2 regions of the Micromonospora sp. NPDC051300 genome follow, and region 2 is predicted to be linked to the other one. Evidence: riboswitches for the same ligand, from Rfam matches in the RefSeq annotation. Region 2 holds a riboswitch; the other holds the start of a gene.
What was found. Region 2 has a riboswitch for thiamine pyrophosphate ahead of ACIA5A_RS14020 (ECF transporter S component). Riboswitches for the same ligand answer to the same signal wherever they lie in the genome.
Positions count from the first base shown of each region.

Region 1: it holds a riboswitch for thiamine pyrophosphate, as region 2 does, so the genes downstream of both, thiE (thiamine phosphate synthase) here and ACIA5A_RS14020 (ECF transporter S component) in region 2, are expected to answer to the same signal.

Region 1 covers NZ_JBITEP010000001.1:284,550-299,844, reverse strand. The annotation lists gene thiC (phosphomethylpyrimidine synthase ThiC) at 1-631, opposite strand, end outside; gene thiD (bifunctional hydroxymethylpyrimidine kinase/phosphomethylpyrimidine kinase) at 649-1,437, opposite strand; gene ACIA5A_RS01540 (thiamine phosphate synthase) at 1,434-2,108, opposite strand; gene ACIA5A_RS01535 (thiazole synthase) at 2,162-2,941, opposite strand; gene thiS (sulfur carrier protein ThiS) at 2,938-3,138, opposite strand; gene thiO (glycine oxidase ThiO) at 3,129-4,259, opposite strand; gene thiE (thiamine phosphate synthase) at 4,253-4,879, opposite strand; TPP riboswitch at 4,874-4,985, opposite strand; gene ACIA5A_RS01515 (DUF559 domain-containing protein) at 5,105-6,016, shown strand; gene ACIA5A_RS01510 (aldo/keto reductase) at 6,321-7,283, opposite strand; gene ACIA5A_RS01505 (nucleotidyltransferase domain-containing protein) at 7,312-8,109, opposite strand; gene ACIA5A_RS01500 (ABC-F family ATP-binding cassette domain-containing protein) at 8,106-9,785, opposite strand; gene ACIA5A_RS01495 (class I SAM-dependent methyltransferase) at 9,827-10,432, opposite strand; gene ACIA5A_RS01490 (hypothetical protein) at 10,810-11,724, shown strand; gene truA (tRNA pseudouridine(38-40) synthase TruA) at 11,788-12,621, opposite strand; gene rplQ (50S ribosomal protein L17) at 12,698-13,258, opposite strand; gene ACIA5A_RS01475 (DNA-directed RNA polymerase subunit alpha) at 13,293-14,315, opposite strand; gene rpsD (30S ribosomal protein S4) at 14,411-15,037, opposite strand; gene rpsK (30S ribosomal protein S11) at 15,052-15,295, opposite strand, start outside.
Region 2 covers NZ_JBITEP010000010.1:120,926-136,220, reverse strand. The annotation lists gene ACIA5A_RS14075 (acyltransferase) at 1-452, shown strand, start outside; gene ACIA5A_RS14070 (DUF4097 family beta strand repeat-containing protein) at 462-1,250, opposite strand; gene recO (DNA repair protein RecO) at 1,353-2,228, shown strand; gene ACIA5A_RS14060 (isoprenyl transferase) at 2,225-3,037, shown strand; gene ACIA5A_RS14055 (hypothetical protein) at 3,107-3,292, shown strand; gene ACIA5A_RS14050 (thioredoxin reductase) at 3,407-3,628, shown strand; gene gndA (NADP-dependent phosphogluconate dehydrogenase) at 3,632-5,074, opposite strand; gene ACIA5A_RS14040 (MTH1187 family thiamine-binding protein) at 5,180-5,476, opposite strand; gene ACIA5A_RS14035 (hypothetical protein) at 5,726-6,148, shown strand; gene ACIA5A_RS14030 (energy-coupling factor transporter transmembrane component T family protein) at 6,589-7,389, opposite strand; gene ACIA5A_RS14025 (ABC transporter ATP-binding protein) at 7,386-8,816, opposite strand; gene ACIA5A_RS14020 (ECF transporter S component) at 8,911-9,501, opposite strand; TPP riboswitch at 9,577-9,683, opposite strand; gene ACIA5A_RS14015 (alpha/beta fold hydrolase) at 9,761-10,600, shown strand; gene ACIA5A_RS14010 (sugar isomerase domain-containing protein) at 10,597-11,346, shown strand; gene ACIA5A_RS14005 (DUF6328 family protein) at 11,438-11,941, shown strand; gene ACIA5A_RS14000 (acyl-CoA dehydrogenase family protein) at 12,042-13,991, shown strand; gene ACIA5A_RS13995 (hypothetical protein) at 14,050-14,220, opposite strand; gene ACIA5A_RS13990 (hypothetical protein) at 14,230-14,835, opposite strand; gene ACIA5A_RS13985 (Fur family transcriptional regulator) at 14,881-15,276, opposite strand; gene ACIA5A_RS13980 (ArsR/SmtB family transcription factor) at 15,273-15,295, opposite strand, start outside.

The sequences.
Region 1 (15,295 bases), on a different contig from region 2:
CCGGGTCGCCGCCGACCTTCTCCAACGCCTGGTAGATCGGCACGGTGCCGATCGGCACCGGTGAGTTCCGCACGATTGCCTCGCGGGTCTCGTGGATCCGCTTCCCGGTGGACAGGTCCATCACGGTGTCCGCGCCCCACCGGGTGGCCCAGGTCAGCTTCTCCACCTCGTCGGCCACCGACGACGTCACCGCCGAGGTGCCGATGTTGGCGTTGACCTTGACCAGGAACGCCCTGCCGATGATCGCCGGCTCGCACTCCGGGTGGTTGACGTTGAGCGGCAGCACCGCGCGGCCGGCCGCGATCTCGTCCCGGACGAACTCCGGCGTCACCCCCTCCCGGATCGCCACGAACTCCATCTCCGGCGTGACCGTCCCGGCCCGCGCGTAGGCGAGCTGGGTGGGCCGGGTCCCGGCCAGCGGCGTGCCCGGACCCCGCACCGGCGCGACGTCGCCCCGCTCGGCGATCCACCGCCCGCGCAGCGCGGGCAGCCCCACCTCCGGGTCGGAGCCGGGACCCGAGGTGTCGTAGAGCCGCACCGGTGGGTTGTCCCCGGTCAGCGCCACCTCCGCGAACGGCACCCGGACGTCCGGCCGGGTCCCCTCCACGTACACCTTGCGACGTGCCTGCATGACAGCCTCCCTGTCGCTCAAGCGGACCAGCCGAAGTGGTCCAGCGGGCCGTGTCCCGCGCCCAGCTCCCAACGCCGCGCGCCGGTCAGCGCGCGGGTCACGTACTCCTTGGCGGCGGCCACCGCGACGGGCGCCGCGTCGCCGGCCGCCAGCCGCACCGCGACGGCGGCCGCGAACGAGCAGCCGGTGCCGTGGCTGTGCCGGGTGTCCACCCGGGGCGCGCGCAGCAGCCGCGTCGTCCCGCCGCCGGCCAGCACGTCCACCGACTCCCCGGCCGCGTCGACGTCGCCGCCGGTGACCACCACGAACGCCGGCCCGCGCGCGGCGAGCGCCTCGGCCGCCGCGACCATCTCCTCGACCGTGCCCACCGGACCTCCGGTGAGGGCCGCGGCCTCCGCGCAGTTCGGCGTCGCCACCTCGGCGTACGGGAGCAGCCGCTCGACCGCCTCCACCACGCCCAGCCGGTGCCCGCTGGTGGCGACCAGCACCGGGTCGACGACCAGGTGCGGCAGCCGCCCGTCCCGGGCCGCCTCGGCCACCGCGCCGGCGACCGCCGGGGTGCCGAGCATGCCGGTCTTCACCGCCCGCACGGCGAAGTCGCCGAGCACACTGTCGAGCTGGTCACGTACGGTCTGCGGGGGCAGCGGCAGGACCGCGTCCACGCCCCGGGTGTTCTGCGCGGTGACGGCGGTGAGCACGCTCGTCCCGTACGCGCCGAGCGCGGCGAACGTCTTGAGGTCGGCCTGGATGCCGGCGCCGCCGCCGGAGTCGGAGCCGGCGATGGTGAGAACTGTCTGCGGCGTCACTGCGTTCCTCTGGTGGTTGCGGTGGGGGGCTGTGGCCGACCCTGCCCACTCCGGGCGGTCAGGCTTGATCTCTGCCTGGGCACGTCGTGGAAGGCGCTGGTCAGGGTGGTGGCGGTGGCGGTGGGGTCGGGGGCACGCATCAAGGCGCCGAGCACGGCGACGCCTGTCGCGCCCGCGTCGACGCAGGCCCGCACCTGGTCGGGGGTCTCGACGCCGCCGAGGGCGAGCACCGGCACCGGGCTCGCCTCGGCCAGCGCGCGCAACCCGTCCCGTCGCAGCGCCGGGCCGTAGCCGGGTTTGGTGCGCGTCGGGAACACCGGTGAGACGGTCGCGTAGTCCTCGGTGGTCAGTCGGGCCAGTTCGGCGGCGTCGTGGCAGGAGCGGCCGACCAGCCCGAGGCACGGTGGCGGGTACGGGCCGGCGGCCGGCAGGTGCACGGCGTCCCCGCCGAGCGGGTCGGGACCGGCGACGACAAGCGTGCCGCCCGCCTCGCCGAGGATCGCGCGCAGCTCCACGGCGAGCGCGAGGCGCGCGACGCGCGGCAGGTCCTTCTCCCGCAGCACCACCCACCGCACTCCCCCGGCGACCGCCGCCGCCACCACCTCGACGAGCGGCAGTCGGGCCACCCGCCGATCCGTCAGCAGCACGACACCGTCCGGGCAGCGCCCGATCGTGGCACCGGCCGGCCCCGGCAGGGGCGCGCGCGTGCCCACGGCGGGGCCGGTCACAGGTTCGGTCGACCGGCGTCGGGAGTGGACGGCAGCGCGTGGTCGCGGCGGGGGATGCGACCCGCGCCGTACGCCAGGTGGCCGGCCTCGACCGCGTACCGCATCGCGGTGGCCATCGCCACCGGGTCGGCGGCCCGGGTGACGGCGCTGGCCAGCAGCACCGCGTCGCAGCCCAGCTCCATGGCGAGCGCGGCGTCGGAGGCGGTGCCGACGCCGGCGTCGAGGATCACCGGCACGTCCACGGCCTGCCGGACCAGCCGGATGTGGTGCGGGTTGCCGATGCCCAGGCCGGACCCGATCGGCGAACCCGCAGGCATCACCGCCGCGCACCCCACGTCGGCCAGCCGGCGGGCGAGCACCGGATCGTCCGAGGTGTACGGCAGCACGGTGAACCCGTCGGCCACCAGGTCCTCGGCGGCGCGCAGCAGCTCCACCCCGTCGGGCAGGAGCGTGCGCTCGTCGCCGATCACCTCCAGCTTCACCCATTCGGTGTCGAACGCCTCCCGGGCCAGGTGCGCCGTCTTCACCGCCTCCACCGCGGTCCGGCAGCCGGCCGTGTTCGGCAGCAGCCGTACGCCGCAGCGGTCCAGCAGGTCGAGCAGCCCGCCCGCGCCGACCGGCGTGGTGTCCACCCGGCGCAGCGCCAGCGTCACCAGTTCGGTGCCGGAGGCCCGGATCGCCGCCTCCAGCACGTGCTGGTTGGCCGCGCCGCCGGTGCCGAGCACCAGCCGGGAACCGAACGCGACGCCGCCGATCTCCAGGGACACCGCGCTCACCCGCCCTGCGCGGCGCTGAGCACCTCGACCCGGTCGCCGTCGCGCAGCACGCTCGCCGGCCAGCCGCCGCGCGGCACCACCTCGCCGTTGACCGCGACCGCCAGGCCGCGCTGCTGCCCGGTGACCGCGCGGACCACCTCGGCAAGCGTGACGCCGTCGGGCAGCGTCCGTCCCGTGCCGTTGACGATCAGTTCCACCGGGACTCCTTGGGAAACCGGTCGGGGGTGAAGGGGGCGAGCGCCGGATCCGGCTCGCCTGTGACGATCAGCTCGGTGACCAGGTCGGCGGTGACCGGGGTGAGCACGATGCCGTGCCGGTGGTGCCCGGTGGCGGCGAGCACGCCGGGCCGCCCGGGCAGCGCCCCGATCACCGGCGCGTTGTCGGGGGTGCCCGGCCGCAGCCCGGCGACCGCCTCCACCAGCGCGTACTCGGTCAGCTCCGGCACCAGCTCGGCGGCGGCACGCAGCAGCCGCAGCACGCCACCGGCGGTGACCTCGGTGTCCGCGCGTTCCTCCACCGTCGCGCCGACCACCACCTCGCCGTCCTCCCGGGGCACCAGGTAGACCGGCTCGCCGTCGGCGTACCCCCGGATCACGTGCCGGATGCCCGGCGGGCCGCCGGCCGGCGCGCGGAGCCGGAGCACCTGGCCCTTGACCGGCCGCACCGGCAGCCCGGTCAGCGCGGCCGCGCCGCAGCCGGCCGCGACCACGGTGACCGGCGCGTCCACCTCGGACAGCGCGCCGACCCGCGCCGGCCGGAACACCACGCCGGCCCGCTCGGCCGCCACCCGCAACGCGACGACCAGCCGGCGCGGATCGACCTGGTGGTCACCCGGCGCGACCGCGCCGCCGCGCACCCGGGTCGCCAGCGCCGGCTCGCGGTCGCGCAGCGCCGACGGGCGCAGCGGCGTGATCGGCAGTCCCAGACCCTGCTGGTACGACCACAGCCGCCCCGCCTCGGCCAGGTCGTCGGCGGTGAGACCGACCACGAGCGTGCCCTCGGTGCGATACCCGATGTCGACGCCGCTCGCCTCGGCCAGCTCGGCGGCGAAGCCGGGCCAGCGGGCCGCCGACTCGACGAGCAGCGCGGTCAACTCGTGCTCACCGAAGTACGCCTCGACGACCGGCGAGAGCATGCCGGCGGCGACCTGCGACGCGCCCGACCCGGGACGGTCGTCGTACACGCTCACCCGCAGCCCGCGCAGCGCGCACCGCCACGCGATCGCCAGCCCCACCGGCCCCGCCCCCACCACCCCCACCTGAGTAAGGAAGGGCCCCCTGTTAACGCCTTCGGTAGAGGAGGGGGCCCCGCTTAACACGTCAGCGCCCCGAGCAGCTCGGCGGTGGCACGCGCCGGGTCAGCCGCCGAGGACAGCGCGCCGACCACCGCCGCCCCGTACGCCCCGGCGGCCCGCAACGCCGGCACCGACGCGGCGGTCACCCCGCCGATGGCGATCACCGGCACGGTCACCGCGGCCGCCACCGCGCGTACCCCGTCCGGGCCGATCGGCGCGGGCAGGCCCGGCTTCGTGGTGGTGGCGTGGCACGGGCCCACGCCCAGGTAGCCGGCCCCGGCGGCCACCGCGGCCCGGGCGGTGGCCGGTTCCCGGGCGGTCGCGCCGAGCACCGCGTCGGCGCCGAGCACGTGCCGGGCGGCCGCCACCGGCAGGTCGTCCGCCCCCACGTGGCCGCCGGCCGCGCCCACCGCCAGCGCCACGTGCAGCCGGTCGTTGACCAGGCACCGCGCGCCGTACGGGCGGCACGCCTCGACCACCCGTCGGGCCAGCTCGTACGCCTCCCGGTCGGTGGCGTCGTCCGCCACCCGCACCTGCACGACGAGTTCGGCGCCCGCCACCGGCAGGGCGGCACGCAGCACGGCGAGCGGGTCCCGCCCCGGCCGGGTGTCGGTGATGAGATGCAGTCGTCCCAGGGACGGCACGGCAACGCTCCTCCCTGCGCCGGCATTACCCGGATCAGGTTCGACGGTCGGGGGCTGTCAGCCCCCCTCTCAGCCCGGTCCGCACCGGGCTCCCGTGGGTCACTTGCGGCCTACCGTACGACGGTGCCCGGCCCGGACGGAAGACCGGGTGAGGTTTTTCCCAGGACGGCACCACTCGACGGACCGGGACGGCGGGTGACCGTCGCCTCACGACACGCTGTCCGGATGCCCGCACCCGCACGTGTCCCGCACTGCCTGACGAGTCTGCCGCTCCGGGGCAGCAGCGCCGTCTCCGGAGGGTTGCTCACCTGGACGATGCTGCGCGGGCCGACGTGGGTCCGGCTGCTCCCGGACGTGTACCTGCACCGTGACGCACACCGTGACGACGACCACCGGATGTGGTGCGACGCGGTCGCGTTGCGCCTGCCGCCGGGCGCCGCGCTGGCCGGCCGCAGCGCGGCCTGGCTGCTCGGCGTCGACCTGCTCGCCCGGGGCGACCCGGTGACCGTGCTCCTGCCGAACGCCGCCCGGCTGCGCCCGCACCCTCGGCTGTCGATCGTGCGATCACCGCTGCCCGGTGCGGATCGGGGCGAGTTCGCCGGGCTGCCGGTCACCACCCCGCTGCGCACCGCCTTCGACCTCGGCCGGCAGGGTGCTCGTGCGGAGGCCCTGGTCGCCGTGGACGCACTGCTGCGTCGGCGGGTGGTGGAGCTCCCCGCCCTGCGGGCCTACGCCGCCGACCGACCGGGCTGGCCGGGCACGTCGCTGCTACGCGAGGTGCTGGCGCTGGCCGAGCCGTCGAGCGAGTCACCGATGGAGACACGGCTCCGGTTGCTCCTCCTCGACGCCGGCCTCGGCCCGCTCACCGCGCAGCACAAGATGCGCCACGGCGGGCGCTTCCTCGCCCGGGTCGACCTGGCCTGGCCGGCGCTCCGCATCGCGGTCGAGTACGACGGCGACCACCACCGGGAACGGACGCAGTTCCGGCGGGACGTGGCACGCCTGAACGCGCTCCGTTTCGCCGGCTGGATCGTGCTCCGCTTCACCGCCGACGACGTGCTCCGGCATCCGGACGCCACGGTCGCCCTGGTCTGTCAGGCCGTCGCGGAACGCCGCACCCCCGCCCCACCCCGCTGACCCATGCCCCCGACCCTCCCGCCAGTGCCTCCCACACACCCATGGCGTTCCACCCACCGTGAGCACCGAGCGCGGGTGGAACGTCATGGGTGTCTCACCGCCCCTTTGGCACCCATGGCGTTCCACTGATGACGAGCACTGACCGTGGATGGAACGCTATGGGTGCCTCGGGGGCATTCCGCCGGGTGGCGAAGCCATCCGGGTGACGCCGCGCGGACCACGCCGCACACACCCGCCACGCCGCACACACGGGCCAAGCCGCACGGGGGCGACGCCGCACGCGGGCCACGCCGCGCGGGATGGGTCAGAGGAGGGCGTCGAGGGCGTCCTGGTCCTCGTCGGTGGGCTGCCAGGTGCCGGCGTCGGCGTTGGCGCGTACCTGCTCGGGCGTGGTCGCGCCGGCGATCACCGAGGTCACCGCGGGCCGGGCGGCCAGCCCGCCGATGGCCACGTGGAGCATGCTCACCCCGCGCTCGGCCGCAAACGCCTCGATCGCCTCGATGGTGTCCCAGCGCGCCGCGGCCAGCCGCTCGGCGTACCGGCCGCCGCCGGCGAGCCGGCTGCCCTCCGGTGGCTGCTGACCCCGCTTGTACTTGCCGGTGAGCAGCCCGTTGGCGAGCGGGAAGAACGGCAGCATGCCGAGGCCGAACCGCTCGCAGGCGGGGATCACCTCGTCCTCCACGCCCCGCTCCAGCAGCGAGTAGTGGTTCTGCGCGGAGATGAACCGGGTGCGGCCCTGCGACGACGCGGTCCAGTCGGCGTCGGCGATCTGCCAGCCGGCGAAGTTGGAGTTGCCGAGGTAACGCACCTTGCCGGCGGTCACCAGGTCGTCCAGCGCGGCTAGCGTCTCGTCGATCGGGGTGCCCGGGTCGGGCTCGTGCATCTGGTAAAGGTCGATGTGGTCGGTGCCGAGCCGGCGCAGCGACGCCTCGACCGCGCGGGCGATGTAGCGGCGGGCGCCCCGGGCGCCGTGGTCGGGCCCGTTCGCCCCGTTCATGTCCATGCCGAACTTCGTGGCGAGCACCACGTCGTCGCGGCGGCCCTTGAGCGCCTGGCCGAGCAGTTCCTCGGAGCCGCCCTGGGGTTCGCCGTAGATGTCGGCGGTGTCGAAGAAGGTGATCCCGGCGTCGAACGCGGCGTCGACCACCGCCCGGGTGCCGTCGCTGTCGAGTTTGCGGCCGAAGTTGTTGCAGCCGATACCGACCACGGAGACCACGAGCCCGGAGTCGCCCAGCCGGCGGTAGGTCATCTCACTCACGAGATCCACCCTATGCCCGTCGAGCGCGGGCGGCTCCTCAGCCGAGCACGTCGACGGCCAGCGCGCGGGCGTCGGCCACCGTCGCCGACAGCTCCGCCGGGGTACGCCCCACCGCGCCGAGCAGCGCCTGGGCCCGGTCGGTGAAGTCCGGCGGCGCGCCGGGCAGCCGGCCGGCCGAGGCGAGCATGCCCTTCTCGTTGACCAACCACCGCCCGGCCCGCCCGTGCAGCGCCTGCGCCAGCACCCCGACCACCCGGAACAGGCAGCCGGCCACATAGCCGGCGTCGCCACCGGACGCGCCCTTGGCCGCGCCGTCGAGCAGCAGGCCGGTCTCCCAGCCGCCGGCCACCAGCGCGGCGCCGAGCGCGGGCGGGTAGTCGACGGTCTCGGCGCGCAGCGCGGTCAGCTCACCTGTCGGGTCGGCGAGGATCCGGCCGAGCGCCACCTCCCCGGCGTACGCGTGCGAGTAGAACCCGAGCGGGTGCCCGGCCTGCGTCGCCACCGTGTAGTGGCCGGTTCGGCAGTCCGCCCACACCCGGTGCACCCGGTCGAGGTCGCGGTAGATCCAGTCCACCGCCACCCCGTCGACGCGCAGCCAGCCGCCGCCGTCGACCCAGGGTCCCCAGCCGCCGGGGGCGGTCAGCTCGACCGGACCGTCGGCGGTCGAGGCGGCGATCCCGCGCAGTCCGGCCAGGTCCGGCGTACCCCGGTAGTAGAGGCCGAGGTCCCAGTCGGAGTCGGGCCGGTGCTCGCCGCGGGCCCGGCTGCCGCCGAGCGCCACCGCCACCACGCCGTCGACGGCGCAGAGCCGGGCGGCCAGCCCCTCGTCGATCATCCGACGTCCCAGACCGGTTCCGGCGTCTCCACCACGTCGCCGTCGCCCCGGAACAGCACGAACCGGTCGAAGGTGCGGGTGAACCAGCGATCATGGGTGACCGCGACGACGGTGCCGTCGAACGCGCCCAGCCCGGTCTCCAGCGCCTCGGCGGAGGCCAGGTCGAGGTTGTCGGTCGGCTCGTCGAGCAGCAGCAGCGTGGCGCCGGACAGCTCCAGCAGCAGCACCAGGAAACGGGCCTGCTGGCCGCCGGAGAGCGTGCCGAAGCGCTGGTCGCCCTGCCCGGCCAGCTCGTAGCGGGACAGCACGCCCATGGCCGCGTGCCGGTCCATGCCGGCCCGGTGCTCGTCGCCCCGCCAGAGGATCTCGACGAGCGTCCTCGCCATCAGCTCCGGCCGGTCGTGGGTCTGCGAGAAGTGCCCGGGCCGCACCCGGGCACCGAGGCGGACCACGCCGTCGTGCGCGACCGGGGTGAGCGCGGCGGCGCCGTCGACAGGGGTGTTGCCCGGGTCGGGGTCGGTGCCGCCGCGGGCGAGCAGGCGCAGGAAGTGCGACTTGCCGGTGCCGTTCGCGCCGAGCACCGCGACCCGGTCGCCGTACCAGATCTCCAGGTCGAACGGGTAGGTCAGGCCGTCCAGCTCCAACTGCTCGGCGATCACCGCGCGCTTGCCGGTCCGCCCGCCGGTCAGCCGCATCCGGATGTCCTGGTCCTTCGGGGGTACGGGCGGCGGCCCGGCCTCCTCGAACTTGCGCAGCCGGGTCTGCGCCGCCTGGTAGCGGGAGGCCAACCCGTCGTTGTACGCGGCCTTCTGCTTGTACATCAGCATCAGCTCGCGCAGCTTCTGGTGTTCCTCGTCCCAGCGCCGGCGCAGCTCGTCGAGGCGGGCGTGCCGGGCCACCCGCGCGTCGTGCCAGCTCGCGAAGCCGCCGGGGTGCACCCACGCGCTGCCGCCCTCGACGGCGACCACCCGGTCGGCGGTCTGGGCCAGCAGCTCACGGTCGTGCGAGACGTAGAGCACCGACTTGGCTGACTCGCGCAGTCGCGCCTCCAGCCAGCGTTTGCCGGGGACGTCGAGGAAGTTGTCCGGCTCGTCGAGCAGCAGCACCTCGTCGGGGCCGCGCAGCAGCAACTCCAGCGCGAACCGTTTCTGCTGGCCGCCGGAGAGGGTGCGGACCGGCCGGTCCCGGGCGGTGTCCCACGGCAGGTCGAGCACGATCGTGGTGACGGTGTCGAAGAGCACCTCGGCGTCGTATCCGCCGCTCTCGCCCCAGGCGGCCAGCGCATCGGCGTACGCGAGCTGGGCCTTGCCGGCGGCGGTGCTGTACTTGCCGCGGACCTCGGCCGTCCGCATGGCCGCCTCGGTCTCGACGAGCCGGTGCCCGGCGTCGCGCAATGCCGGCGGGGCGAGCGACAGGGCCAGGTCGGCGAGCGTCGACTCGTCACCGATCATGCCGATGAACTGCCGCATCACGCCGAGGCCGCCGGCGCGGGCGATCGCGCCGGTGCGCACCGGCAGGTCACCGGCGACCATCCGCAGCAGGGTCGTCTTGCCGGCGCCGTTGGGGCCGACGAGCGCCACCTTGGCGCCCTCACCGACCCGGAACGACACGTCGCCGAACAGCTCCCGCCCGTCCGGGAGGATGTGCCCGACCGCTGCCACGTCCACGTATCCCACGCCGGCATCCTGCCCGAGCCGGCGGTGCGGGCGACACCGGATTACCGGGTGACGCGGAGCACCCGGAAGCCCTTCTGGCTGGCCTGCCGGTCGACCTGCCAGCCCTGGTCGACCAGCCAGCGGTGCAGCGAGTCACCGCCGAGGTGACGGGCCACGACGAGCCAGGCCACGCCGTCCGGGGCGAGCCGGGGCAGCCAGCGCAGCAGCAGGCCGTGCAGTTCCGCCTTGCCGACGTGGATCGGCGGGTTCGACCAGATCTGCGCGAACGTGACGTCCGCCGGCACGTCGTCCGGCGCGACGGCCCGGACCCGGTCCGCGGCGCCGATCCGGGCGGCGTTGGCGGCGGTCAGGTCCCGGGCGCGGGCGTTGACGTCGACCGCCCAGACGGTGGCGGCGGGCGCGACGGTGGCCAGCACACAGGTGATCGGGCCGAAGCCGCAGCCGATGTCGAGCAGCGGGCCGGTGACGTCGGCGGTCGGCAGGTCGGCCTTGCGCAGCAGCACCGCGGTGCCGGGGTCGAGCCGGTCGGCGGAGAACACCCCGCCGGCCGAGGTGAGGGTGTAGTCGCGCCCGGCGACGGAGAACTCGACCTCGCGCGGGCGGGCCGGGGCCGTGGGTTCAGCGGTGAAGTAGTGGTCGCCGGTCACGCCGGCATTCTCGCACCGCCCGGAGGCGGGCCGGGCGACGGTACGGCAGGCAGGGATCGACGCCACCCCGCCGGAATTTCCCGATATTCCCCCTGAAAGGGACAATCGGTCTTACTCTATCCCACATGGTGTACCGGTACGAGTCCGATGAGGACGCCTTCCTGGAGTACCCGGAGCCCGCGTCGGCACCGACCGGGCCCGTGGCCGCGACGCCGCCGCCGGCCGGCCCGTCGCCCTCCCGCTTCCCCACGCCGTCACTGCCGCCCGCCCGGGCCGGCCGGCCGGCCCTCGACGACGGTCGGGCGCCCGCGCCCGCGCCGCCCGCCCCCGTGCCGACGCCGGGCCGGCCCGGCCCATCGCCCGGGGAGCCCTCCCCGGTGCCACAGCCCCTGCCGCCCACGCCACAGCCGGTGCCCGCCGCGACGACCCGGACCACCGTGCCGATCCCGGCCAGCCCGAGCCTCCGCGCCACCGACGTCTCCGAGCTGTCCCGCAACCGGCGCGGCGGCCGACGCGGCGGCGGCCGGGTCTGGCAGACGCTCATCGGCGGCGCCGCCGTGCTGCTCCTGCTCTCCCTCACCGGCCTGGCCGTCGCGGCGCTGCTCGACGAGCGGGCCGCCGCACCCCCGGCCGGCCAGCCGACCGCGCAGCCGACGGTGGCGGAGACGAACCCGCCCAGCGGATCCGACCTGGACTCCCGGGACACCGACCAGGCGCCGCTCACCGTCAAGGAACTCTTCCCCGGCAAGCAGCTCGTCGTCACCGACGGCAAGCCCGCCTACCGGGTGCTGAAGACCCAGACGAGCGCGAACTGCGCGCTCGCGGCCACCGGCGAGATCGCCGACCTGCTGGTCCGGCTCGGATGCAACCAGGTCGTCCGGGGCACGCTCCGCTCCCCCGACGGCGACCACCTGCTCACCGCCGGGCTGTTCAACCTGACCGACGTGGCAAGCACCCAGCGGGTACGCGACCGGATCCGACCGCTGCTCGACGAGCGGCAGGGCCGGTTCCGGGGCCTGGCCGCCGGCGACGACACCGAGGCGGTGGAGAAGGCCGCCGCCCGGGTCGGCTGGCAGGTACGCGGCCACTACCTGGCCTTCTGCCTGGTCACCCGCGCCGACGGGGAGCGGATCCCGACCGACGACACGGTCGCCCGCGAGATCATGTACGACCTGATCGAGCTGCACCTGAACCGGGGCGTGCTGGACCGGCGGGCGGCCGGCGGAACCGCCGCCCAGCCCACCGGCGGCCCGACCGACGACAGCGCCGGCCAGCAGGGCACCGGCGACTGAGCCAGCCGACGACGACGGCCCGCCACCGACACCGGTGGCGGGCCGTCCTGCGGTACGGCGAGGTCAGCCCTCGGTGCCCGGCACCCGGAGCCGGCGGGTGAGGTCGGCGCGGCGGGCGTACTCGGCGGGGTCGGCCGGGTAGCCGACCTCGACCAGGGCGAGGCCGTGCGCGGGGGCCACGGTCACCTCACTGGAGCGTTCCCGGCGGGTCAGCAGGCCGGCCGGCCAGGCCACCGGACGCCTGCCGTCCCCGGCGACGAGCATGGCGCCGACCAGGCTGCGCACCATGTTCTGGCAGAACGCGTCGGCCTGCACGGTGGCGACCAGGATCCCGTCCGGGTCGCGCCGCCAGTCGAGCCGGGTCACCTCGCGCAGCGTGGTGGCGTTCTCCTTGCGCCGGCAGTACGCGGCGAAGTCGTGCTCGCCGACCAAACCTGCCGCGGCCTCGTTCAGCGCCGCCAGGTCCAGCGGCTTCGGCCAGGCCAGCGTGTCCCGCCGGCGCAGCGGCTCGGCGCCCCACGGCGCGTCGGTGACCCGGTACTCGTAGCGCCGGAAGGTGGCCGAGAACCGGGCGTCGAAGTCGGCCGGCGCCTCGGTCATCGCGCGTACCCGGGCGTCGGTGGGGAGCAGCCGAGCCAGCCGGCGCAACAACCGGCCCTCGTGCGCGCGCCACACCTCGGTCGGCAGGTCGAGGTGGCAGACCTGCCCGGTGGCGTGCACCCCGGCGTCGGTGCGCCCGGCCACGGTCAGGCCGGTGACCGTACCGGCGCCGAGGACGAGGTCCAGCGCCTCCGTGAGCACCCCGGCCACCGTGCGCCGGGTGGGCTGGGGCGCCCATCCGGAGAAGTCCGTGCCGTCGTACGAGACGTCCAGCCGCAGCCGGGTCCGCTCGTCCACCTCGTACCTCCCGTTGACGGCGTCGGGCCCGGCACCCCGCGAGGGGATGCCGGGCCCGACGATGCTGCCTGTGCGATCAGGCCTTGTCGTTCTCGGTGGCCTCGTCGCTGTCCTCACGGGCGGCGGCGGTGTCGCCCGACGCGTTGACGGGCGCCTCGGCGTCCTGGTCACCGGCGGTCGACTTCGGGGCCTCCTCGGCCGGGGCCAGGGCCTCGACCTTGTCCTGCTGGGCGGCCTTGCGGGCGGCGGTCTTCTTGTTCGCCTTCGGCTCGGCGACCTGAAGCTCCTCCACCAGCTCGATGATCGCCATCGGAGCGGCGTCACCCTTGCGCGGACCGGTCTTCACGATCCGGGTGTAGCCACCGTTGCGGTTGGCGTACCGGGGCGCGATCTGGTCGAACAGGGAGTAGACCACGTCCTTGTCCTTGACGACGCCCGCCACCCGCCGGCGCGAGGCGAGGTCGCCGCGCTTGGCCTTGGTGATGAGCTGCTCGGCCAGCGGGCGGAGCCGCCGGGCCTTCGTCTCGGTGGTCTGGATCTTGCCGTGCTGGAACAGCGCGGTGGCCAGGTTGGCCAGCATCAGCCGCTCGTGCGCGGGGCTGCCGCCGAGGCGGGGGCCCTTGGTGGGCGTGGGCATGCTTGGTGCTCCTCAGGTGTGGCGGCAGCGCGGACTAGAGCTGCTCGGTCTCGCGGTAGTCGTCGGTGTCGTAGTCGGCCTCGCCGAAGGCGTCCACGACGTGTGCCGGGTCGAAGTTCGGAGCCGAGTCCTTCAGCCCCAGGCCCATCCCGGCGAGCTTCATCTTGACCTCGTCGATCGACTTCTGACCGAAGTTGCGGATGTCGAGAAGGTCGGCCTCGGTACGCCCGATCAGCTCACCAACGGAGTTGATGCCCTCGCGCTTGAGGCAGTTGTAGGAGCGGACGGTGAGGTCCAGCTCCTCGATCGGCAGCGCCAGGTCGGCCGCCAGCTGGGCGTCCTGCGGGGACGGCCCGATGTCGATGCCCTCGGCGGTCTCGTCCAGCTCACGGGCGAGCCCGAACAGCTCCACGAGCGTCGAGCCGGCGGAGGCCAGCGCGGTGCGCGGGCCCATCGACGGCTTGGTCTCGACGTCGATGATCAGCCGGTCGAAGTCGGTCCGCTGCTCGACGCGGGTCGCCTCGACGCGGTACGTCACCTTGAGCACCGGCGAGTAGATCGAGTCGACCGGGATCCGGCCGATCTCGGCGCCCGCCTGCTTGTTCTGCGCCGCCGTGACGTAGCCCCGGCCCCGCTCGACGGTCAGCTCCATGTCGAGCCGGCCCTTGCCGTTGAGGGTGGCGAGCTTCAGGTCCGGGTTGTGCACCGAGACACCGGCCGGGGGCTGGATGTCACCGGCGGTCACGTCGCCCGGGCCCTGCTTGCGCAGGTACATGCTGACCGGCTCGTCGTGCTCGGAGCTGACGCACAGCTCCTTGATGTTCATGACGAGCTCGACCACGTCCTCCTTCACCCCGGGGATCGTGGTGAACTCGTGCAGCACACCGTCGATCTTGATCGAGGTGACCGCCGCACCGGGGATCGAGGAGAGCAGGGTACGCCGCAGCGAGTTGCCGAGCGTGTAGCCGAAGCCGGGCTCCAGCGGCTCGATGGTGAACCGGGACCGGGTCTCGTTGATCGACTCTTCGGAGAGAGACGGTCGCTGGCTGATGAGCATCTTTTCTCTTCTCTTCCGGGGCGCCCGCTATTTGACGCCCACGACACAACTGTTCCGGTGGCCCGCCCCGGAGGACGGGCCACCGCAACGAGCCCTTACTTGGAGTAGAGCTCGACGATCAGCTGCTCCTGGACCTGGGTGTCGATCACCTGGCGGGCCGGGAGCGAGTGCACGAGGACCTTCATCTGGCTGGGGATGGCCTCGAGCCACGCCGGAACGGTCTTGGAGCCGGCCTCGGCCTGCGCGACGATGAACGGGGTGAGCTCCTTGCTCTTGCCCCGGACCTCGACGATGTCGTGCTCCTTGACGCGGTACGACGGGATGTCGACCTTCTTGCCGTTCACCGTGAAGTGACCGTGCTTGACCAGCTGGCGGGCCATGTCCCGGGACTTGGCGTAGCCGGCCCGGTAGACCACGTTGTCCAGCCGCGACTCGAGGATCTGCAGCAGAACCTCGCCCGTCTTGGCCTTCTTGCCCACGGCCTCTTCGTAGTAGCCGCGGAACTGCTTCTCGAGCACGCCGTAGACGCGGCGGGCCTTCTGCTTCTCACGGAGCTGGAGCAGGTACTCCGTCTCCTTGGTGCGGCCGCGGCCGTGCTGCCCGGGCGGGAACGGCCGGGACTCGAACGGGCACTTCGGGCCATCGCACTTGCTGCCCTTGAGGAACAGCTTCATCTTCTCCCGCCGGCAACGGCGGCAGTCAGCACCGGTGTAACGAGCCATCTCTCTCTAACCTCTCAGACCCGACGACGCTTCGGCGGACGGCATCCGTTGTGCGGCTGCGGCGTGACGTCGGAGATCTGCCCGACCTCGAGGCCGGCGGCCTGCAGCGAACGGATGGCGGTCTCCCGGCCGGAGCCGGGGCCCTTGACGAACACGTCGACCTTGCGCATGCCGTGCTCCATGGCCCGACGCGCGGCGGCCTCGGCGGCGAGCTGCGCGGCGAACGGGGTCGACTTGCGGGAGCCCTTGAAGCCCACC
Region 2 (15,295 bases):
CCGCGTTCATCCTGGTGGCGATCGGCCGGGCGCCGACCGGCGTGGCCTGGGTCGACAGGTTCCCGGCGTTCGGCCGCGCGGTGACCGTGGTCAACCGGCGGGCGCTCACCGTCTACCTGTGGCACATGCCGTTCGTGGTGGCGCTCACCCCGCTGGTCGGGCTGGTGGGCTGGTCGACCACCGACCCGGTCGGCCTCTGGGTACGGGTGGGGCTGGTCCTCGCGCTGGTCGGGGTGGTGACGCTGCTGGTCGGCTGGGTCGAGGACGTGGCCGCCCGGCGTACCCCGGAACTGGTGCCGGGCCGGCCCCGGCGGTCGGCGGCCGAACGGGCGGCCGACGCCCCGGCGAGCCCGGCTCCGGCCGGCGCGGCCGGCGGGCTGGTCGGCGCCGCGTCCCGGCTGCCGGCGCCGCGCCGCAGCCCCGAGCGCTCCGCCGACCGCGTCGCCGACTGAACGGCCCGCTCAGCGGCTGGTGACAGTGACGTTCCCGCTGGTCGCGGAGACGTCGAGCAGCAGGGACGCGGCCGGGTCGTTGGTCACCCGCACGTCGGTGTCGCCGGATCTGGCGTCGGCGCGCACCCGGTAGCGCCCGGCCGGTACGGCCAGGTCGACGTTCCCGCTGCTGGCGTGCAGCCGGGCCGGGGCCGGCTGGTCCAGCTCGACGGTGAGGTTTCCCGAGGTGGTCTCCGCGTCGACCGCGGAGGCGAGCCGGCGGGCCTCGACGTCGCCGGAGTCGGCGCGCAGCCGGACCGGGCCGGCCGCCTCGACCAGCCGGATGTTGCCGGACGTGGTGGCGGCCCGCACCTCGCCGCTCGCCCCGTTGACGGTGAGGTCGCCGGAGCTGAGCGTGAAGTCGACCGCGCCGACGTCGGTGAGGTCGACGGTGCCGGAGTCGGTGCCACCGCGCACCGCCACGCCCGCCGGCGCGGTCACCTCCCAGGAGATGCTGCACCGGTGACCGCAGTCGGTGGGCAGCACCAGCTCGTCGCCCTTGAGCGAGTAGCGGCTCTCCGGCTCGCCGCCCTGGTAGCGCACCACGCGCTTGATCTTCACCTGGTCGGCGGGGCCGTTGCCCCGGACCACCACGTCGCCCGAGCCGCCGCCGTCCACGGTGATCCTGGTGACCTTGGTGCGTTCGGTCTGGTGGTATTCGAGCCGGCGGAACGACAGGGTGTCACACCCGGCGAGCACGATGAGCGTGGCGGCGGCGGCCGCGGCCGTCACCGCGCGACCCGTTCGGAGCGGAACCATGGCCAGAACCCTAGGGCGGGCGGGGCGGCCGGCACATCGGGGATCGGCCGCCGGTCCACCCCGAGCCGACCCTGAGATCGCACCCCGAGAGAGAATGGACCGATGGCCGGATACCGCCGACAGCTCTACCGCGACGACGCGGTGGTCCTGCGCGTGCAGAAGCTTGGCGAGTCCGACCGGATCATCACCCTGTTCACCCGCCGGCACGGCCGGCTACGCGCGGTGGCCCGGGGCGTCCGGCGCACCACGAGCCGGTTCGGCGCCCGGCTGGAGCCGTTCGGGCACGTCGACCTGCAGCTCGCCGGCGACCCCAAGGGCAACCAGGGCAGCTCCCTGCACACCGTCAGCCAGGTCGAGGCGATCGAGCTGTACGGCAAGCGGTTCCTCGGCGACTACCCCCGCTACACGGCGGCCAGCGCGATCGCCGAGACCGCCGAGCGGCTGACCCCGGTCGAGCGGGAGCCGTCGCTGCGGTTGTTCCAGCTCACCCTCGGCGCGCTGAAGTCGCTGGCCCGCGGCGACCACGCCACCACGCTGGTGCTCGACGCCTACCTGCTGCGCGGCATGTCGTACGCCGGCTGGGCGCCGGCGCTGACCGCCTGCGCGGTCTGCGGTGAGCCGGGCGCGCACCGCGCGTTCTCGGTGCCGGCCGGCGGCGCCGTCTGCCCGGACTGCCGGCCCCCCGGCGCGGCCCACCCGGCGCCGGCCACGCTCACGTTGATGTCCGCGCTGACCACAGGCGACTGGGCGTACGCCGACGTCGCCGAGACCGCCGTCCGCCGCGAGTGCAGCGGCCTGGTCGCGGCGCACCTCCAGTGGCACCTGGAGCGCGCGCTACGCTCGCTGCCGCTGGTCGACCGGGGTGCCCCGGCGCCCGGCGCGGTCCCGCCGCCCGCCGGCGCGGGGCCGGGTGTGGTCCCGCCGCGCACCGGCGCCGGACCGGCCGCCGCCGGTGTCAACAGGGAGATGACCGAGTGATCCGATCGACGAGGGCGACCCGCCGCGAGCCGTCGCCGCCGACCCCGCACCCGTCCGGCGCCCGCCCGCCGGCGCTGCCGGCCGCCGCGCTGCCCCGGCACATCGCCATCGTGATGGACGGCAACGGCCGCTGGGCCAAGGAGCGCGGGCTGCCCCGCACCAAGGGCCACGAGCAGGGTGAGCACAGCCTGTTCGACACCATCGAGGGCGCGATCGAGCTGGGCGTGCCCTACCTGTCGGCGTACGCGTTCTCCACGGAGAACTGGCGGCGCTCGCCCGACGAGGTCCGTTTCCTGATGGGCTTCAACCGCGACGTCATCCGCCGCCGCCGCGACCAGCTCGTCGACCTGGGCGTGCGGGTGGTCTGGTCCGGCCGGGCCGGCCGGCTGTGGAAGAGCGTCATCTCCGAGCTGCAGACCGCCGAGGAGATGTCCCGCGGCAACTCCACGCTGACGCTGCAGTTCTGCGTCAACTACGGCGGCCAGGCGGAGATCGCCGACGCCGCCGCGGCGATCGCCCGTGACGTCGCCGCCGGCCGGCTGCACCCGGACAAGGTCACCGAGAAGACGGTGGCCCGCTACCTCTACCACCCCGAGGTGCCCGAGGTCGACCTGTTCCTGCGCCCCTCCGGCGAGCAGCGCATTTCCAACTTCCTGCTCTGGCAGACCGCGTACGCGGAGCTGGTCTACCTGGACACGCTCTGGCCCGACTTCGACCGCCGCCACCTCTGGTACGCCTGCGAGCTGTACGCGCAGCGGGACCGCCGCTTCGGCGGCGCGCTGCCCAACCCGGTCGCGCCGGGAGTCTGAGCTCACGCTTACCGACGCGGCGCGCTGGGTACCGGTAGGGACAACAGCACACACGCGGAGGTGAACCACATGATTCAGAAGCGGATCGCGCAGTGGGCGGTCATGGCGGTCGCCGTGCCGCTGGCGGCAGCCGGCGCGCGCCGGCTCAGCCACTCCCTGGAGGCCCGTCGCGGCCCGACCGGGGTGAGCCGCCTGCTGACCAAGGGCGCCGACCTGATGCGGCCGCAGAAGGCCAAGCGACGTCGGTTCTTCTGACCTGTCCGGCCGGCGTCGACCGGCCGTCGGCGGAACGCCCCGCATCCGCGGGGCGTTCCGTCTTACCATCGGCGCAGGGCGCGCCGCCGGGACGCGCCGCCACGGGGGTGGAGGATGCGCGATCTCCGGTACGAGATGACGGCCGCCCTGGCCGCCGCCGACCTGGTGGAGCCGACCCGCCGGGAGGCGGTCGCCGAGCTGTGCGCCGGGGTGGCCGAGCGGCACTGCGCCGACCTCGGGCACACCCCGGCGGTCCGCTCCGGCGAGATCGCCGAGCTGGCCACCGGTGAACCGGTCGCCGGCTGGGCCCCCGACCCGCCCGAGCGGGCGTGGTGAGCCTCAGCCCTCCACTTCGGAGCGGTCGCCGGCCCAGAGCGTGTGGAACGAGCCGTCCCGGTCCACCCGGTGGTAGGTGTGCGCGCCGAAGTTGTCCCGCAGGCCCTGGATCAGCGCGGCCGGCAGCCGCTCGGCGCGCAGCGCGTCGAAGTAGGCCAGCGACGACGCGAAGGCCGGGGTCGGCACGCCCGCCCGGGCCGCGTCGGCCACCACCCGCCGCCAGGCCGGCACGCCGGCGCTGACCCGGTCGGCGAACCAGGGCGCGACGAGCAGCGTCGCCAGGTCCGGCTCACCGTCGTACGCCTCCTTGATCCGGTCCAGGAAGCGAGCCCGGATGATGCAGCCGCCCCGCCAGATGGTGGCCGTGCCGCCCAGGTCGATGTTCCAGTCGTACTCCCGGCTGCCGGCGCGGATGTGGTCGAAGCCCTGCGCGTACGCGACGATCTTGCTGGCCAGCAGCGCGCGGCGCACGTCCTCGACGAACGTGTCCCGGTCGTCCACCTGCCACTTCTCGCCGGCGTCGGCGAACACCCGGCGGGCGGCCTCGCGTTGGTCGGCGTGCCCGGACAGCGACCTGGCGAACGTGGCCTCGGCGATGCCGGTGATCGGGATGCCCAGGTCCAGCGCGCTCTGCACGGTCCAGCGGCCGGTGCCCTTCTGCTCGGCCTGGTCGAGCACCACGTCCACGAACGCCTTGCCGGTCGCCGCGTCGGTGTGGCCGAGCACCTCGGCCGTGATCTCGATGAGGAACGACTCCAGCTCGCCGCCGTTCCACTCCCGGAAGATCTCCGCGATCTCCGCCGGGCTCGCCGACAGGCCGGCCCGCAACAGGTCGTACGCCTCGGCGATGAGCTGCATGTCGGCGTACTCGATGCCGTTGTGCACCATCTTGACGAAGTGACCCGCGCCGTCCGGCCCGACGTGCCGGCAGCAGGACTCGCCCTCGACCTGCGCGGCGATCTTCTCGAAGATCGGGCCCAGCTTCCGGTAGGACTCCGCCGAGCCGCCCGGCATGATGCTCGGGCCGCGCAGCGCGCCCTCCTCGCCGCCGGAGACGCCGGTGCCGACGAAGTGCAGGCCGTGCTCGCGCAGCGCCTCCTCCCGGCGGCGGGTGTCGGCGAAGTGCGCGTTGCCGCAGTCGACGACGATGTCCCCCTCCTCCAGCAGCGGGATCAGCTCGTCGATCACGGCGTCGGTGGGCGCGCCGGCCTTCACCATCACGATCACCGCGCGCGGCCGCTCCAGCGAGCCGACGAAGTCGGCGAGCGACTCGGACGGCACGAAGGTGCCCTCGTCACCGTGCTCGGCGACCAGGCTGCGGGTGCGTTCCGGCGACCGGTTGTGCACCGCCACGGAGAAGCCGTTGCGGGCCAGGTTCCGGGCCAGGTTGCGACCCATCACCGCCAGACCGGTGACCCCGATCTGCGCCGTCGCCTGTTCTGCCATGCGTACCGCCACCTCTCGTCCTCGCTGCGTCCTGCGACCGTATCGCGGTCGTCGCATGAGCGGACCACACCTCGACGGTGGGTGAGGAGGCGGTGGCGCCGTGTCTCACCCCTCGGCGAGACGCGCCTCGACGTGCGCCACCTTCGCGGTCAACGCGTCGGTCACCCCGGGACGCAGATCGGCCTTGAGCACCAGGCTGACCCGGGGCGCCCGGGCCGCGACGGTGTCGACGGCGCGCTTCACCACGGCCATCACCTCGTCCCACTCACCCTCGACGGTGGTGAACATGGCGTCGGTGCGGTTCGGCAGGCCGGACTCGCGGACCACCCGTACGGCGTCGGCGACCAGGTCGCCCACGGACTCACCCACGCCGAGCGGGGTGATCGAGAACGCGATGAGCATGCCGACGATGGTGCCAGTAATTCGGCTGCGGCCGCCGACCGTGGCGGGCTAGCGTGTCGGCATGCGTAACTGACGCCCTTCCTCCGAGCCCGGTCCACCGCCGCAGTCGCCGTGGACCCGTCCCGCTCCGGGCGTCCGCATCCGCTTCCCGTCGCCGTTTCGTCGCGGTGTCCGTCGTGGTCGGTCCGCACCGGGGCACCCGCTCGGCGCGTCGCCGGTCGGCGCGCCCGACAGACAGGAGGCCCGCGGATGCCCGCGAAGCGCAGTCCGAAGAAGTCCCGCCGATCGTCGCCGCCCACCCCGACGCCGCCCGACGGCGCGTCGGCCGTCCCGGCGCTGTCCGACGCGGCGTTGCCCGCTTCGCTCCGGCTCGGTGAGGTGGTGCCCGGTGGTTCGGTCCGGCCCGGTGAACCGGGTGGCAGGTTGGACGCTCCGGTCTTGCCGGGAGTGGCGGCGCCCGCGGCGTCGACGCCCGTCGAGAGCCTGTCCGGCCTGGTGGCACCCGGCGCGCCGGTGCCGGGCGACGAACCGTCCGGCGCGACCCCGGGCGAGCCGAATCCGACCCGTCCGGCGCCGCCGAAGGCCGGCCCGCCCGGTGGCCGGGGCACCCGGATGAAGGGGAACAGCCAGCGTGCCGGCCAGACCCGCTTCTACGCCTTCCGGCGCAGCTGACCGTCGCGGAGCTGCCGGCCCCCGGGGCGGGGCCGGCAGCGCGCCGACCTCCCCGGAAGCGCACCCGCCACGCCCCCAGGGGCCCGAGACACCCACCGCGTTCCACCCGCCGCTCACCGGCCCCGTGAGTGGAACGGCATGGGTGTCTCGGGCGCGCCTAGACACCCATCGCGTTCCATCCGCCGCTCGCCGGGCCCACGAGTGGAACGGCATGGGTGTCTCGGGGTGCGAGTCACACACCCGCGGAATGCGGCGCGATCGCGGTGCGCCCCCCTTGGCCTCGCGCCGGCAAGGCTCCCACCAGCCGGCCTCCCCGAACACCTCCCTCTCCAGACCCCCACCCCGCTCCGTCGATCATGAAGTTGGCGGCGACAAAACGGACGAGACCCGCCGCTAACTTCATGATCGACGGGGCGAGGGCGAGGGCGGGGGGAGGACAGTCAGCCGAGGAGGGGGCGGAAGGTGCCGAGGAGGATGCTTGTGGTCAGGGCGGCGGCGGCCAGCAGGGCGGCGGCGACCACGAGCAGGGCGTCGGCCCGGGTGAAGCGCTGTCGGCGGGCGACCGTGCGCGGGGTGCCCGCGTCGAAGCCGCGCGCGTCCATCGCCACCGCGAGTCGGGTGCCCCGCCGGATCGCGCCGACCAGCAGGGTGAACGCGGTGGACGCGAAGAGCCGCAGCTTGGCCACCGGGTTGCGGCCGGCGTCCACGCCCCGGGCCCGGCGGGCCATGCTGATCATCCGCCACTCCTGTTCGAGGAGCGGCACCAGCCGGAACGCGGCAAGCGCGCCGATGGCGAACCGGGCGGGAGCCTTCGCGTTCTGGATCAGCGCGTCGGCGAGTTCGGTCGGATCGGTGGTGGCGAAGACGATGATGCCGGGCAGCGCCACCGCGAGCATGCGCAGCACCAGCCCGAGCGCGGTGACCAGCACGCCCTCGGTGACCAGCACCGGGCCGGCGTCGACGAGCACCCGGCCGGACCGGTCGGCGGCGAAGAGCACGAGGGTGACCAGGATGCCGACGGCGGCGGCCAGCAGCGGCCACGCCCGCCGGGCCAGCACCCGGTAGCGGACGCCGAACAGCGGCAGCACGGCCAGCTCGACCGCGATGGCGATGGCCGGCGCGACCGGGTCCAGCGTGGCCACCAGCACGATCGTGAACACCATCGCCGCGGCCAGCTTCGCCACCGGGTTGCGCCGGGCCAGCGGGGCGCCCGGCGTCGCCACCGGCTCCAGGTCGATCACGGGGCCACCTCGGCCGGGCGGTCCAGGGTGAGCGTGCGGTCGGCGAGCGCGGCCACGAAGTCGGCGTCGTGGGTCACCGCGACCACGCCGTGTCCGGCGTCGCGCAGCTCGGCCAGCAGGTCGACCAGCTCCCGCCAGGTGCGCCGGTCCTGGCCGAACGTGGGTTCGTCGCAGATCAGCAGGCGTGGCGCGGTGGCCAGGGCGGTCGCCACGCTCAGCCGCCGCGCCTCGCCGCCGGAGAGGGTGTACGGGTTGGCGCCGGCGAGCCGGTCCAGTCGCAGCCGGTCCAGCAGCGCGTCCACGGTGGCGGTGACCTGCGCCTCGGAGCGGCCGGTCCGGCGCGGGCCGAGCGCCAGCTCGTCGCGGACCGTGGCGGTGACGAACTGGTGCTCCGGGTCCTGGAAGACGGAACCGATCCGGCCGGCCAGCGCGGGTGCCCGCCACCGGTGCGGGGGAGTACGCACGTCCCGGCCGGCCAGGTCGGCCGAGGCGGTGACCGTGCCGGTGCCGGGGCGCATCAGGCCGCCGAGGAGCAGCGCCAGGGTGGACTTGCCGGCGCCGTTCGGGCCGAGCACGGCGAGCGCCTCGCCGGCGCGTACCCGGAGGTCGGTGGGGGCCAGGCGGGGTGGCAGGCCGAGCCGGTCGGCGGTGAGCAGCACGTCGCCGGCCGGCGCGCCGGCGTGCCGGGGCGGCACGGTGTGGCCGGGCACCCAGACCCCGGCGGCGGCCAGCGCGTCGCCGTGCGCGGCGAAGACCGCCTCGGGCGGGCCGTCGGCGTGCACCCCGCCGCCGGGTTCCAGCACCACCACCCGGTCGACGAGCGGCAGCGCCTCGGCGACCCGGTGCTCGACCAGGATCAGCGTGGTGTCGGCATCGAGCGCGTCCGCGATGGCGTGGCGGACGAGCGTGGCGCCGGCCGGGTCGAGGTTGGCGGTGGGCTCGTCGAGCAGCAGCAGCCCCGGTCGCAGCGCCAGCGCCCCGGCGAGGGCCAGCCGCTGCTGCTCACCGCCGCTGAGGGCGGCGGTCGGGCGGTCCCGGTGGTAGGGGAAGCCGACCCGGCGCAGCGCCTCGTCGACCCGGGGCCAGATCTCCTCGGCCGGTACGCCGCGGTTCTCCAGCCCGAACGCGACGTCGTCGCCGGAGCGGGCCATCACGAGCTGGGTCTCCGGGTCCTGGAAGACCACGCCGACGCGTTCACGGGCCTTGCGCGGGTCGAGCCCGTCGATCTCGACGGTGCCCTCCTGCTCGCCGGAGTCTTCGGGCAGCAGCCCGGCCAGCGCCGCCAGCAGGGTGCTCTTGCCCGCCCCCGACGCCCCGAGCAGCAGCACCCGCTCCCCGCTCTCGACGCGCAGGTCGACCCCGCGCACCGCCCAGCGTCTCCGCCCCCCGTGCCGCCACCCGAACCCCCGGAGAACCACCCCGCTCACCGTGCCACCCCCTCTGCCTCGTCGATCATGAAGTTGACGGCACCAGAACGCGCCGAATCCACAGTCAACTTCATGATCGACACCGGGAACCCCGTCAGACCAGGGCGCGGTCGCGACCGGCGGGGAAGCGGTCCAGGACGCCGGTGTTGGCCAGCGCCCGGGTCAGCACCCACGCGCCGAAGCCGGCGACGACGGTGGCGCTGACGATGGTGATCAGCGCGTAGGGGATGCGGTAGGAGGTCAGGTCGTAGGGCTTGTTCCAGTAGACGAAGTCGAAGATCGCCGCGCTGAGGCCGGTGAGCGCGCCGGCCAGCACCGCCACCGGCAGCTTGAACGAGCGGTAGCGGAACGCGGCGAACGCCAACTCGGCGCCGATGCCCTGCATCAGGCCCTGGAGGATCACGATGCCCGCCCACTGGCTGCCCAGCAGCGCGGAGACGATCGCGGCCACCGTCTCGCAGTAGAGCGCGGCGCCCGGCTTGCGGATGATCAGGCCGGCGAGCACCGCCGGGATCAGCCAGACGCCGTAGAGCACCGCCTGCGCCGGCGGGAAGAACGCGAACGCCGCGTCGGTGGCGCTCCAGAGCAGGCCCCAGGCCCAGAAGACGACGCCGAAGGCGACGGCGATGACCGAGGCGACGACGATGTCGACGGTACGCCAGCGGTTGCTGTCGGTGTGGTTCATGACGGACTCCCAGTTCGTGGTGCGGAACCAGGAGAAGACGCACGCCGCGCCCGGAAACGCCCGGACGGCGGCGCGGCTGGAGGTCGACCGAACTCCCTGCGCTGGCATTACCCAGATCAGGTTCGAGGGTCTGCGGGCACCGGCCCGCACTCTCAGCGCTGTGCGCTCCCCTGTCGGATGTGAAGTTGTCTCGTCGCAGACGCTAGCACCGCAGCCGGCCCCGGGCCCAGCAGGGCGTCTGTCGGCTACGGTGGCGATCATGCGGATCGAGGCGCGGGGTCTGACGTTCGACGTACGCACCGGCGGCCCGGAGGACGGCGCGCCCGTCCTGCTGCTGCACGGTTTCCCGCAGCACGCCGGCGAGTGGGACGCGGTGACGCCCGCGCTGCACGCCGCCGGGCTGCGCACGTACGCGCTCGACCAGCGCGGCTACTCGCCCGGCGCGCGGCCGGACGCGGTCGAGGCGTACCGGATCCCGGAGCTGGTGGCCGACGCGGCGGCCGTGCTGGACGCGCTCGGGGTGACCGCCGCCCACCTGGTCGGCCACGACTGGGGCGCGATCGTGGCCTGGGGCCTGGCCGCGGCGCACCCGCAGCGGGTGCGGACGCTGACCGCGGTGTCGGTGCCGCATCCGGCCGCGATGGGGCACGCGCTCGCCACCGACCCCCGGCAGAAGGCGAAGTCCGCCTACATGGCGCTGTTCCGGATGCCGGGCAAGGCCGAGAAGGTGCTGCTGGCGATGCGCGGGGCCGCGCTGCGGCGGCTGCTGCGCGGCGTCGGCGACGAGGCCACGGTGGCCCGCTACGCCGACCCGATGCGCGAGCCGGGCGCGCTCACCGCCGCGCTGAACTGGTACCGGGCGATGAGCGGGTCGGACATGAAGGCGGTCGGGCCGGTGGCGGTGCCGACCACGTACGTCTGGAGCGAGAAGGACGTGGCGATCGGGCGGACCGCCGCCGAGGCGTGCGCGGCGCGGGTCACCGGGGACTACCGGTTCGTGGTGCTCCCCGGGGTCAGCCACTGGATCCCCGACGAGGCCCCCGGCCCGTTCGTCGAGGCGATCCTCGCCCGGATCGCCGGGACGGAGGAGGAGGCATGACTGTGGACGCCGAGGCGTACCTGGAGACGGTGACGTCGACGATGCGGCGGGTGGCCGCCGAGCAGCGGGCGAACGTCGCCGCGGCGGCCGACCTGATCGCCGCGGCGGTCCGCGCCGACGGGGTGGTGCACGCGTTCGGCACCGGGCACTCCGAGGCGCTCGCCATGGAGATCGCCGGCCGGGCCGGCGGGCTGGTGCCCACCAACCGGATCGCGCTGCGCGACCTGGTCCTGGTCGGCGGCGAGCCGGCCGACGTGCTCGGCCCGAAGCTGGAACGTGAGCCGGCGGTGGCGCGCCGCCTCTACGAGCTGGCGCCGGTCCGGCCGGCGGACGTGTTCGTGCTCGCCTCGAACTCGGGTGTGAACGGGGCGATGGTGGAGTTCGCCTCCGTCGTCAAGGAGCGCGGACACGGTCTGGTGGCGATCACCTCGGCGCGGCACTCGGCGCGGATGACCTCCCGGCACCCGTCCGGCCGCAAGCTCGCCGACTTCGCCGACGTGGTGCTGGACAACGGCGCCCCGTACGGCGACGCCACGCTGCCGCTGCCCGGCGGCGGCGCGGTCGGCGCGGTCTCCTCGATCACCGCGGCGTTGCTGGCCCAGCAGATCACCGTCGAGGTGGTGGCCCGGCTGCTCGCGGCGGGGGAGCGGCCACCGGTCTACCTGTCCGCCAACATCACCGGCGGTGACGAGCACAACGCCGAGCTGGAGGCGCGGTACGCGGGGCGGATCCGACGCGGATCCTGAGCCGGTTTCGTGATCATCCGATTCGGGCAATGGCGCTGCTGCCGGCGGTCGTTCACCCGCCGGCGGTGCCGTCTTCACCGGAGGTTCACGAGTGTCCAAGGAATCCGAGAAGCAGCGTTGGCAGCGCAACTTCGCCGACCTGCTCCAAGAGCTGCGCGTCGCACAGACCGGCGTGCAGATCCTCTTCGCCTTCCTGCTGACGATGCCGTTCAGCAACGCCTTCGGCCGGACCACCGAGTTCCAGCGTGACGTCTACGTCGTGGCGCTGCTGGCCGCCGCCGCGGCCGCCGCGATGATCATCTCACCTGTCGCGTTCCACCGGGCGCTGTTCCGCCAGGGCCGCAAGCCGGAGCTGGTCCGCTTCGCCCACCGGATGGCCACCGGCGGCCTGTTCTTCATGCTGATCGCGATGGTCAGCGCGGTCCTGCTTGTCACCGACTTCGTGCTCGACCGGCCGATCGCGTTCCTGCTCACCGCGGTCACCGGCGTGTGGTTCCTGGTCTTCTGGGCCGTCCTGCCGTTCGCCCGGCGCAACTGGGGCGAGGACGACGTCGACGACGATGACGACGACCCGGAGACGCTCACCGGCGACTGACGGTCCGCCAAATCGGACGTGCACGCGACGCTACCCCTGGGTAACACCCGGGGGTAGCGTCGTTTTCGTCGCATCCGGACCGACCATCCAGGAGGCTCCCGTGACCACGACACAGAACAATGCCGACGGGGTGGGGCCGCTGCCCACCGAGGCGGGCCAGGTCTCGGAGAAGGAGGCCCGCCAGGTCGCCGAGGCGGCCCGCGAGTCCGCCTGGGACCGGCCCAGCTTCGGCAAGGAACTCTTCCTCGGCCGGTTCCGGCTCGACCTCATCGACCCCTGGCCCCGGTCCGACCCGGCCGACGTGGCCCGCGCCGACGAGTTCCTCGGCGCGTTCGGGGCGTACCTCGGCAGCGAGGTGGACGGCGCGGCGATCGAGCGCGACGCGCGCATCCCGGACGAGGTGTTCCACGGCATGGCCCGGCTCGGCGCGTTCGGCATGAAGATCGACCGGAGGTACGGCGGCCTGGGGCTGAGCAACCTGCACTACTGCCGGGCGCTGATGCTCGCCGGTTCGGTCAGCCCGGCGATCGGCGCGCTGCTCTCCGCGCACCAGTCGATCGGCGTGCCGCAGCCGTTGAAGATGTTCGGCACGCCCGAGCAGAAGGACCGTTTCCTGCCCCGGCTGGCCGCCGGCGAGGTGTCCGCGTTCCTGCTCACCGAGCCGGACGTCGGCTCCGACCCGGCCCGGCTCGCCACCACCGCCGAGCCGACCGCCGACGGCGCCGGCTACCGGCTCAACGGGGTGAAGCTCTGGGCCACCAACGGCACGGTCGCCACCCTGCTGGTGGTGATGGCCCGGGTGCCCGCCGGCGAGGGGCGGCGCGGCGGGATCACCGCGTTCGTGGTGGAGGGCGACAGCGAGGGCATCACGGTGGAGCGGCGCAACTCCTTCGTCGGGCTGCGCGGCCTGGAGAACAGCCTCACCCGGTTCCACGACGTCTTCGTGCCGGCCGAGAACGTGATCGGCGGTGAGGGCAAGGGCCTGAAGATCGCGCTGACCACGCTGAACACCGGCCGGCTGTCGCTGCCGGCGATGTGTGTGGGCGCCGGCAAGTGGGCGCTCAACGTGGCCCGGGAGTGGGCCGCCGACCGGGTGCAGTGGGGCCGGCCGGTCGGCGAGCACGAGGCGGTGGCGAAGAAGCTGTCGTTCATCGCCGCCACCACGTACGGCATGGAGTCCATGCTGGACCTGTCCTGCCTGCTCGCCGACGACGACCGCAACGACATCCGGATCGAGGCGGCGCTGGTCAAGCTGTACGCCAGCGAGATGGCCTGGCGGATCGCCGACGAGCTGATCCAGATCCGGGGTGGGCGCGGATACGAGACGGCCGACTCGCTCGAGGCGCGGGGCGAGCGACCGGCTGCTGTCGAGCAGCTCCTGCGCGACCTGCGCATCAACCGCATCTTCGAGGGCTCCACCGAGATCATGCACCTGCTGATCGCCCGGGAGGCGGTCGACGCGCACCTGTCGGTGGCCGGCGACATCATCGACCCGGACGCGGGGCTGGGCCGCAAGGCCGCCGCCGGCGCGCGGGCCGGCGCCTTCTACGCGAGGTGGCTGCCCACCCTCGCGGTCGGCCGGGGGCAGGCGCCCGGGGCGTACCAGGAGTTCGGGCCGCTGGCCGGGCACCTGCGGCACGTCGAGCGGACCTCCCGCAAGCTGGCCCGCTCGACCTTCTACGCGATGTCCCGCTGGCAGGGGAAGATGGAGCGCAAGCAGGCGTTCCTGGGCCGGGTGGTGGACATCGGCGCGGAGCTGTTCGCGATGTCCGCGGTCTGCGTCCGGGCCTACGCCGAGCTGGCCGAGCACCCGGAGAACGTCGAGCTGGCCGACCTGTTCTGCCGGCAGGCGCGGCTGCGCGTCGACGAGCTGTTCACCGGCCTGTGGTCGAACACCGACTCGGTCGACGTGGCGGCGGCGAAGCGGATCGTCGCCGGCCGGTACGCCTCGGTGGAGGACGGCGTCCTCACGCCCCCCGCCGACCTGCCCTGGGTGGCCCGCTGGACCCCCGGCCCGTCCACCGCCGACGACGTCCGCCGCCGGCTGTGAAAGGAGGGGCCCCCTGTTAACGCCTCCGGTAGAGGAGGGGGCCCCTCCTCACACCCGCTCAGCGGCGGGCGACCGCCCAGGCGATCACCGCGGCGAGGATCAGGCCGTTCAGCGCGGCCAGCACCAGGTACGCCGACGGCGGGATCTTGCGGCCCTTGCGGACGAAACTCACCAGCACACCCGCGTAGACCAGCAGCAGCGCGGCGACGGCGATCAGGAAGTACAGCACCGGCACACCCTACCGGCCGCCGCGCAACCCCAGTCCGCGCAGCTCCAGCGCGGCGAGCGCGTCGACCGTGGCGTCGTCCCCGCGCCGCCACGCCTCGGCCACGTCCGGCGCGATCCGGTTGAGCTTCGACAGCGGCTGGCCGGCCAGCGCGCGCAGCGCCAGCAGGTCCCGGCCGGCCGGGGCGGCGGCCATCGCCTTCGCCGCACCGGCCCGGCGCATCCAGCGCACCCGCAGCGGCAGCCAGCCGAACAGCACCAGGCCGAGCGGGAACACCAGCACCGCGACGGCAAGCGCGAGGGCCAACTGGTCGACCAGCTCCTGCTGGTCGCGGCCGGCCTCGGCCATCGCCCGCGCGGCGTCGGCGGCGCGGGTGAAGGGGGCGGTCAGCTCGTCGCCGACGAGCGGCACCCGGCCCACCTTGCCGCCGGCGTCGGCCAGGTTGTCGGCCAGCCCGGCGCCCGCCCCCTCCAGCTTCTGCCCGGGTACGGCGAGCTTCTCCACCAGGTCGTGCAGCCAGAACGCGAAGCGGATCGCCGCGTACACCCAGACGACCACGAGCAGGTCGGTCAGGAGCTGGCGGAGGGCGGTCGGAAAGCGGTCGGCGTAGATCTTCACGCCGGACAGCCTGCCACGGCTCAGGCGCGCCGGCACCGGTCGGTTTTACCGGCCGGCGCAGGCCGGACAGGTCCCGAAGATCTCGAACGTGTGGCTGACCTCGGTGAAGCCGTGTTCGGCGGAGATCCGCTCGGCCCACTTCTCCACCGCCGGGCCGGCCACCTCGACGGTACGGCCGCAGGCCCGACAGACCAGGTGGTGGTGGTGACCGCCGCTGCACCGCCGGTAGAGGTGCTCGCCGCCAGGCGGGCGCATCACGTCGATCTCGTCGGCGTCGGCCAGCGCCTGCAACGTCCGGTAGACGGTGGTCAGCCCGATCCGGTCGCCCCGGCGGCGCAGCATGGCGTGCAGGTCCTGGGCGCTGTGGAAGCCCTCGACCTCGTCGAGCAGGGCGCTCACCGCGCTGCGTTGCCGGGTGGTGCGTGGGGCGCCGGTGGTCATGACGGTCCCTCCCCGGCGT